DNA from 2 places in the Enterococcus massiliensis genome. Region 1 is predicted to be linked to the other one. Evidence: predicted binding sites of a transcription regulator. Region 1 holds the regulator's gene; the other holds the start of a gene.
What was found. The regulator NrdR, encoded in region 1, represses ribonucleotide reductase genes. The targets are predictions, from matches to a motif close to ACACNATATATNGTGT.
Positions count from the first base shown of each region.

Region 2: BN1875_RS08415 (deoxynucleoside kinase) is a predicted target of NrdR. The motif match lies at 2,713-2,728, and genes of this name have one in related genera.

Region 1 is NZ_CVRN01000007.1:1,040,734-1,044,924, forward strand. It holds gene mutM (DNA-formamidopyrimidine glycosylase) at 1-662, shown strand, start outside; gene coaE (dephospho-CoA kinase) at 665-1,255, shown strand; gene BN1875_RS12255 (hypothetical protein) at 1,342-1,668, shown strand; gene nrdR (transcriptional regulator NrdR) at 1,887-2,366, shown strand; gene BN1875_RS12265 (replication initiation and membrane attachment family protein) at 2,384-3,751, shown strand; gene dnaI (primosomal protein DnaI) at 3,751-4,191, shown strand, end outside.
Region 2 is NZ_CVRN01000007.1:234,803-238,993, reverse strand. It holds gene BN1875_RS08430 (phosphomevalonate kinase) at 1-606, opposite strand, end outside; gene mvaD (diphosphomevalonate decarboxylase) at 603-1,592, opposite strand; gene mvk (mevalonate kinase) at 1,585-2,520, opposite strand; gene BN1875_RS08415 (deoxynucleoside kinase) at 2,790-3,449, shown strand; gene BN1875_RS08410 (magnesium transporter CorA family protein) at 3,555-4,191, shown strand, end outside.

The DNA of each region.
Region 1 (4,191 bases):
GCGGCAAATATTTGATTTTTAAATTAACAGATTTTGATTTGATTTCCCATTTACGGATGGAAGGAAAGTATGAATTTTTTGAATCGAATCCGATTGTGGATAAGCACACCCATGTGATTTTTCATTTTTCAGACGGAACACAATTACACTATCATGATGTTCGTAAATTTGGACGTATGGCGCTGGTGGGGAAAAATCAAAGTGAAACTTATAAAGGGATTCTACGATTAGGACCAGAACCTTTACCGGAAACGTTCACGTTGGCAGGTTTTACAGAACAACTAAAAAAATCCCATAAAGCGATCAAACCATTACTTTTGGATCAGCGATTGGTTACCGGTTTGGGAAATATTTATGTCGATGAAGCTTTGTGGCAAGCTAAAATCCATCCTGAACAGCCAGCAAATACATTGACGGATAAAGAAGTAAAAAAGTTGCGACAAGCAATCATTGAAGTTTTATCCAAAGCGGTTGCTGCTGGGGGCACAACGATTCGAACTTACTTGAACGCACTAGGGGAAGCAGGGAAATTTCAGCTTTCATTAAACGTTTATGGTCAAACTGGTAAGCCTTGTCCTCGATGTGGCACCCCAATCGTAAAGTTAAAAGTCGCTCAACGGGGTACGCATATTTGTCCAACCTGTCAGAAATTGAAGGTGTAGAAATGAAAAAAATTCTTGGTGTTACCGGTGGAATCGCCACTGGTAAAAGCACGGTAGTTGATATTTTTCGCGCCCATGGTTTTCCTATCATTGATGGTGATCTAATTGCACGGGAGGTCGTGGTTCCTAATAGTCCTGGTTTAGCAGCAATCGTCGGATCCTTTGGGAAGGAAATTCTTACTGAAGAAGGAACCTTGGATCGTAAAAAACTTGGAAGAATCGTTTTTCAAGAGGAAGAAAAATTGAACTTGTTGAATCAGGTATTAAATCCATTTATTCGCTCGGAAATTTTACGGCAATTACAGGAGGCGGAGGCACCCTTAGTTATCGCTGATATTCCGCTATTATTTGAAGGGCATTACGATCAATATGTGGATCAGGTCGCTGTTGTTTATCTTCCCGAGTCCTTGCAGGTCCAGCGTTTGATGGAACGGGATAACTTCTCTCAAGAGAGCGCCATGCAGCGTATCCGCAGTCAAATGCCTATCAACGAAAAAAGAAATCGGGCAGATATCGTATTTGATAATCAAGGAACCCGACAACAAACAAAAAAAATCGTTGAGGATTGGTTGAGTCAAAATCAATTCATTTGAGTCATTTCGTCAGTTTCGTTCAAAAATTTTGTTCATTTTACTGAATTTTGTTACACTTTAGATAGGAACAAAAGGAGGAAGGACGCATGGGAACGATCAAAGATGAAAAAGATAAATTGGTAGGCGGCGCAAAGGAAAAATTTGGCGAATTAACAAAGAATGAAGAACTTTCAGAAGAAGGAAAAAGTCAAAAAGAAGATGCCGAAAAAAATCTTGAGCAGCGAAAAAAAAGAATTGAAGAACTTGAAAATCTTCATGATGAAAAACAAGCGAACATTCAGGATGGTACCAAAGATCAAGTGGGTCGTGACCTGGAAGAACACGCTGTCCCAACAGAGGAAGACTTGAAAAATAAAGATCGTTTGGAAGAAGAACGCTTGAAACATTATACCGGAATTGAGGAAAAACTCTAAGTTTATCGAAAATCTTATTAGTCATTGACTAGTAAGATTTTTTTTAATCTGTCCAAAAAAATTGGTAAAAACTAAAAATTCTATCAAATCGATTGATTTCTGTGAAATTTCAAGTCAAACTCCCACCGTTGAAAGGATTTCATGTTATAATTAACCAAGAAATAAGTCGATAAATTGTAGACTTTAGCTAAAAATTTAAAGAATAATGAGGTGGAATCATGCGTTGTCCAAAATGTCACCATAACAGCTCCCGTGTTATTGATAGTCGTCAAACAGATGAAGGGCGAACCATTCGCCGCCGTAGAGAATGTGAAAACTGCGGGTTCCGTTTCACGACTTTTGAACGAATTGAAGCAGCACCCCTTTTAGTGATTAAGAAAAATGGCGAACGGGAAGAATTCAGCCGAGATAAAATTTTACGTGGATTGATCCGTTCGGCGGAAAAACGTCCAGTTGCAATGGAACAAATGGAAGAAATCGTCGACCATGTGGAAAATCGCGTCCGGAGTTTGGGCGTTAATGAAGTATCAACTAACTTGATTGGCGAATATGTCATGGAGGATCTCGTTGATGTGGACGAAATCGCCTATATTCGCTTTGCAAGTGTTTACCGTCAGTTTAAAGATATGTCTGTTTTTCTTAAGGAGTTACAGGATATCGTTGAAAAAGCGAAAGCTTCTGACCACAAAGAGGAGTAATTAAAGGAGGACTTTTTTTGGAAAGTGCCTGGTATGAAGTTCAGCCGAAAAATATTTATCAAGCAAAAAAAGCCTTGCCGCTGACACAAGACGGAGAAAAATCATTGGTTTATTTATACCAGCCAATCATCGGCGGCGATGCCATGAGTTTGTATTTTTGTCTGTTGGGGGATGCAACGGAAGAACAAGAATTGACTCATTTAGATTTGCTGAATGGCATGGATGTTGGTCTACCGCGTTTTTTTCAAGCAAGAAAGCAACTTGAAGGTATTGGTTTGTTGCGAAGCTATCAAAAAGACGATTCAGAATTTGGCAAGATGCTGTTGTATGAATTGTTTGAGCCCTTACATCCGCAAGCGTTTTTCAGAGAACAGTTAACGGCATTTTTATTGCTAAGCAAGGTGGGAGAACAGAAGTTTCAACAACTTATCCGTCGTTTCCGCCCAAAAATGATTTCTACGGAGGGCTATCAAGAAGTAACGCAGAAATTTACAGAGGTCTATTCTTGGACGGAAGCCGAATTTGGAAGACAGGAAACCACCTTGGATCATGTATCTGGAACATTTTCTACTTCAAATGAAAATCTGCCGCAACTTGATTCTTCCAAATTGGATTGGGCATTTTTGTTGGATTTATCTGAAAAAAAATTTATTGCTTCAGAGGCATTTACAAATGAATTAAAACAAAAATTGACCTTGTACCATGATTTATATGGCTATAATGAACTAAAATTAAGTGAATTACTGGGGCAGGCGGTTTCTCTTTCTGATGGGTCGATAAATGAAAAGACCCTAGAAAAGGCAGTTCTTGAAGATGCTCAGATTATTTATGCCAAAAATGCTACACCCATTGATCCTGAAAGCACGCCGCAAGTTCGTCGAATGAATACATTGAAGCAACAAGGCTATTCTGACAAGGACTTGGAGATGATTCAACAAAGTGAAGAATTAGCGCCAATGGAATACTTAACTGCTATCAAACAAGCAAAAAAAAGTTTTGTTGCAAAAAATGAAGAATGGCTGGTGCAGGATTTGGTGCAAAAATCGCCTTTACCAAATAGTGTGATTAATATTTTGATCAATTATTTGTTGGTTGTTCAAAATAAAAGTGCGCTGATTCCAGCGTTGGCGAATCAAATTGCGACGGATTGGTCTGAAAAAGGCATTCGTTCCCCAGAAGATGCTATCAAGCATGTGCGGGAACTTGCGAAAAATAAATTACAGAAAAAAGCAACCCCAGCTTATTCTCGTCAAGGACAAACAGTCAAAAAACGGGAAGAAATGCCGGATTGGTCTGCAAAAGCTACGGCGAGCGATCCAAAACGAAAAGCCGAGATTGATCGAATGATGAAAGAGTACTTCGATGATGGAGAAGGTGAAAACTAATGGAAGATGTTGGAAAAAATATCGATAAAATGCTGAATCGACGAAATTATCGTTCGCAATACAGCGAAATGATGGATTCTGTCCTGAAAGATCCCGATGTTACCGCATTTTTATCCGAGCATAAGGATAAATTGACCCCAGAAGACATTGAAAAAAGTTACGCAAAAATTTATGAATTCGTTCAAGAAAAACGAAAATTTGAAGTTAACGATCCCACAATGATTGCTCCCGGTTACGAGCCGCAGTTGACTCTGAATTTTCATTTTGTTGATGTGACTTATGTGCCGACACAAGCCTTGATTGAGCGGAGAAAAATAGAAGAAATCAAAAATCGCATCAGTACGATCGATATTCCTAAAGATATTCGGGATGCAACGATGAAAAGTTTCGATAAAACGGTGGAACGGGAAGAGGCGCTTTTTGAGACAATGCGCTTCATC
Region 2 (4,191 bases), 810 kb from region 1:
ATAAGGCCAATCGGTGTTCAGCAATTCTGCTAAGGACAGTTGTTTTTTTTGTTGCCGTACCCATAAATGGTCAAAAGTGGAAAAGGCAATCCAACCACCGTAACAGCTGGCGGCGATATCTCCGCAGGAGCCATTGCCTTGCACATCTAAATGGGCAAGGGCGGCGATTTTGAAGATTTCCATTTGACTGAGATGCAACTCATAGAAACTATTTAGCGCTTTGACGGTGGCTACAGTTACGGCACCGCTGGAACCAAGTCCGTATTTACGACCGTTGGAGCTGTCCAGCTCACTGGTTACTTTTAAATCATAAAAAGAAAGTGCAACTGCATTTTCTTGGGCATATTTTTCTGTTAAACGAATCGCCGCTAAGATGTAATGAAAGGGATTTTCCCGAATATCTAAGGTTAATTCACCATTACGACGGGTCCAGCGAATCGGCAATTCACTGTATTGTGTCGATTGGATACTGCCGTTTTTTTTGGCTGGCTCAATAGTCACCGTGATAAATTGATCAACGGCCGCAATGATGGCGGGATGACCTGGTTCAACGACGGCATATTCGCCAGCGATGTATAATTTGCCGGGGGCTGTGACTTCGATCATTTGAATGCTCCTTCAATCGTTTGGATTCCTGTTCCAGCGTAAGCAGTGATGACTTGCTGCTCACTGAAAATTTCTTGTAATGCGGCGGTAATTTTTGCCACATGTTGGCGTTGACAAAGAACTTTGACGTTCGGACCGGCATCCATAGTGAAGTAGCAGGGAATCCCTTTTTTACGCAAGTCTCTGACTGCATTCATTGCCGTCAAACTTTGAGGCGACCAGTAGGTGAATGGTGGTTGAGCGGCTAAAGTCGTCCCGTGCATTTTTAATCCATTGGCTTCCATGACTTCACCAAGCTGTTGGAAATTTTTTTGATGAATCGCTTGTTTTAATTGGTGCAAATCGTCATCAACAGTTGCCAACCAACCGGGATAAAAGCTGGAAGTAGCGACCGTTCGTTTCATACCGTCACGACTGGAAACATCTTTTTGCTGGTCATTGATCAAAACAAAAACCATGGCTAATTCTTTTTCCCAACCCGCCGCCTCGATTGGTTGAGCGAAGGAAGTTTCATCGGAGTTTCCTTTTTCCCATTCGACAAAACCACCGAAAATACTCCGACATGCCGATCCAGAACCGCGACGAGCTAAGCGCGACAAATCTTTATCGTTTAGTTTCATCTGTAGGGCTTCGTTGCAGGCGCCGGCTAGGGCAGCCAATCCGCTGGCAGAAGAAGCCAATCCAGCGGCGGTGGGAACAAAATTATGACTTTCTACCTTTGCAAAAAGGGGAGAGCCGGCTTGTTTTCTAACCAATGTTAAAAAATCGCTGACTTTTTTTGTTCCTTTGGCACTTTGTTCGAGGCCATCCAAATAAAAAGTATCAGCAGAATATTCTTCGGAAAAACAAACCGTTGTTTCAGTATAAAAAGCGTCCAGTGTCAAGGACAGACTATTGTTCATTGGTAAAATCAGTTCTTCATTTTTTTTGCCCCAATATTTTATCAGCGCAATATTGGTATACGCCCGGGCACTTCCCTTATACATGTTGATAAACTCCTAATTCTTGGACCCAGGTCGCAGTTGCCCCTTGGTCGCTTAATTTTTTCGCAATGTTTTGCGCCTGCGTTTGATCGGCTGCTAATGCAATCAAGCACCCTCCACGACCGCCACCGGTCAATTTAGCTCCTAATGCGCCGGCGGTTCGGGCAGTTTCGATCAAGTGATCTAATGTTCCATCGCTGACCTGCAAAGCCTGTAATGCGGTTTGCGCCAAGTTCATCACCTCTCCTAGAACTAACGGCTGGTTTTTACTGATGGCCTCTTTGGCTCTTTCTGCTAAACTTCCCAGTTGTTGAATGGTGTGGGCAGTTTCCTGTCGATTTTGTTCAAAGGCTTGAGCAACTGCACGAACGGTATCACGGGTACGTCCTTTTTTTCCCGTATCGGCAACAACAAGGCACGCATCAATATTTAATAGAAATTCCTGAAAAGGTGCGCCCTTTTGAAAATAAATCGGCATTTCGCCGCTGGTCGCCGCTCCGTCAATACCGCTGGGGTTGCCGTGGGCGATTTTTTCTGATTGATTGACATAATAAAGCAGCGTCGATTTATCCAGCGGCAGATTTAGCCAATCGAAAAAAGCACGAGTGATCGCCACTGCTGTTGCAGCGCTGGAACCCATTCCCCGTTCAGCAGGGATCGTGCTTTCTAAAGTTAATGTCAGATTTGGTGCAGAATATTTCTGCTTTAATGTTTGCAGCAGATGTTTGATATTTTTTAAGGCAGAAGGAGCATTTTTCAGCTGCCCATTATAATAGACAGAAAATAAGGTATCTTCCCTGTCTTCTGTGATCGTAGCTTGGATACAGGCTGCTTTAAAAGGGAAGGCGATTGCCGGTTCACCGTAAATAACGGAATGTTCACCCATTAAAATGATTTTTCCATTGGCGATCCCCGTACCGCGTGTCTTCATTTCTTGACCCCTTTTCTTAAAAAAATAATTATTGATAGATAATATTGAACTAAAAAATGACTCTTGCCTGTCTATTCTACTAAATAAATTTGCATCCGTTAATAGATTATAAAAAAATCACGATTTTTTACGGTATTTCTTAATAATTTTTTTGAAAAACTAGCCTATTTTTTACTTGTTTTTTTGATACTGATACTATATATTGGGTGATGTACTTATTGAAGTAAGTGAAAAATACAATATTTAGTGATGAAGTGAGTTGGAGGTCTATGAGCGTGATAGTTTTAGCGGGTACCATCGGAGCAGGTAAATCCAGCCTGACAGCTATGTTGTCAGATTATTTGAATAGTGAAGCTTTTTATGAATCAGTAGATGATAATGAAGTCTTGCCTTTGTTTTATGCAGATCCAAATAAATATGCATTTTTGCTGCAAATTTATTTTTTAAACAAACGGTTTGAATTGATCAAACGGGCATTGACGAATGAAAACAATGTATTGGATCGTTCGATTTATGAAGATTCGTTGCTGTTTCATCTGAATGCTGATTTGGGACGGGCAACAGACACGGAAGTACGGGTCTATGATGAATTGCTGGCAAATATGTTGGAAGAATTGCCTTATGCCGCTCATAAAAAACATCCGGATCTGCTGGTGCACATTCGGGTATCCTTCGAAACGATGTTGGCACGTATCCAAAAACGTGGGCGGGAATATGAACAATTAGAATTCGACCCAACCTTATACGATTACTACAAAGAATTAAATCGCCGCTACGATCAATGGTTTGAAGACTATAACGAAAGTCCGAAAATTCAAATTGACGGCGACAAATATAATTTTGTTGAAGATCCACAAGCCGCTGAGATGGTGTTGAAAATGATCGATGAAAAGATTGCTGAAACACGCCAATTGCAAGCAGCAGGATAACTAAGTAACGGATTCCTCCAAATACCGCCAAATGGTTCAAAGTAGCCATTTTGGTCGTTTTTGGAGTTTTTTTTGTTATTCTGTTTAAGAAAGGGAGCGAGAAAAGTGGAACAAACACGCAGATTTAATCAGGAAAAATCAATCTGGATCCATGTCAACCAACAAGACACAGCAGAGATCCGTAAGTTACAAAGTCAATACCAAATCAGCGATGAAATGCTGCGGTATTCTTTGGATAAAAATGAACGGGCCCGAGTGGAATATGATTCCGAGGAGTCGGCATTTCTTTTGGTGTTCAATGTTCCTCATCAGGAAAAGGAGGACAATCACTATGAAGCCAGTCCCATGACCTTCATCATCAAAGAAAATTGCGTTTTTTCCTTCGCTTCTGAGCAGACGGACTACATTCAACCGCTAATGGCTTCAATTTTGCAAAAAATGCCGGAACAAAGCCAGTTTAGCTTTCTGTTCCATACATTGTTTTTGATTGCCGATGCCTTCTTTCCGCTGATCGAAGAAGTCAATGGGCAACGTGTCCGGCTGAATAAACGGTTACGAGAAAAGACGACCAATAAAAATTTATTGGAGCTTTCAGATTTAGAGGTCGGTTTGGTTTATTTAGTGACGGCGACCAAACAAAATGCTGTCTTACTGCAACAAATCAAAGCCTTGAGCTTTTTCCGACAATTAAACGCCACAGAACAAGAACAGTTAGATGATGCATTAATCGAAGCACAACAAG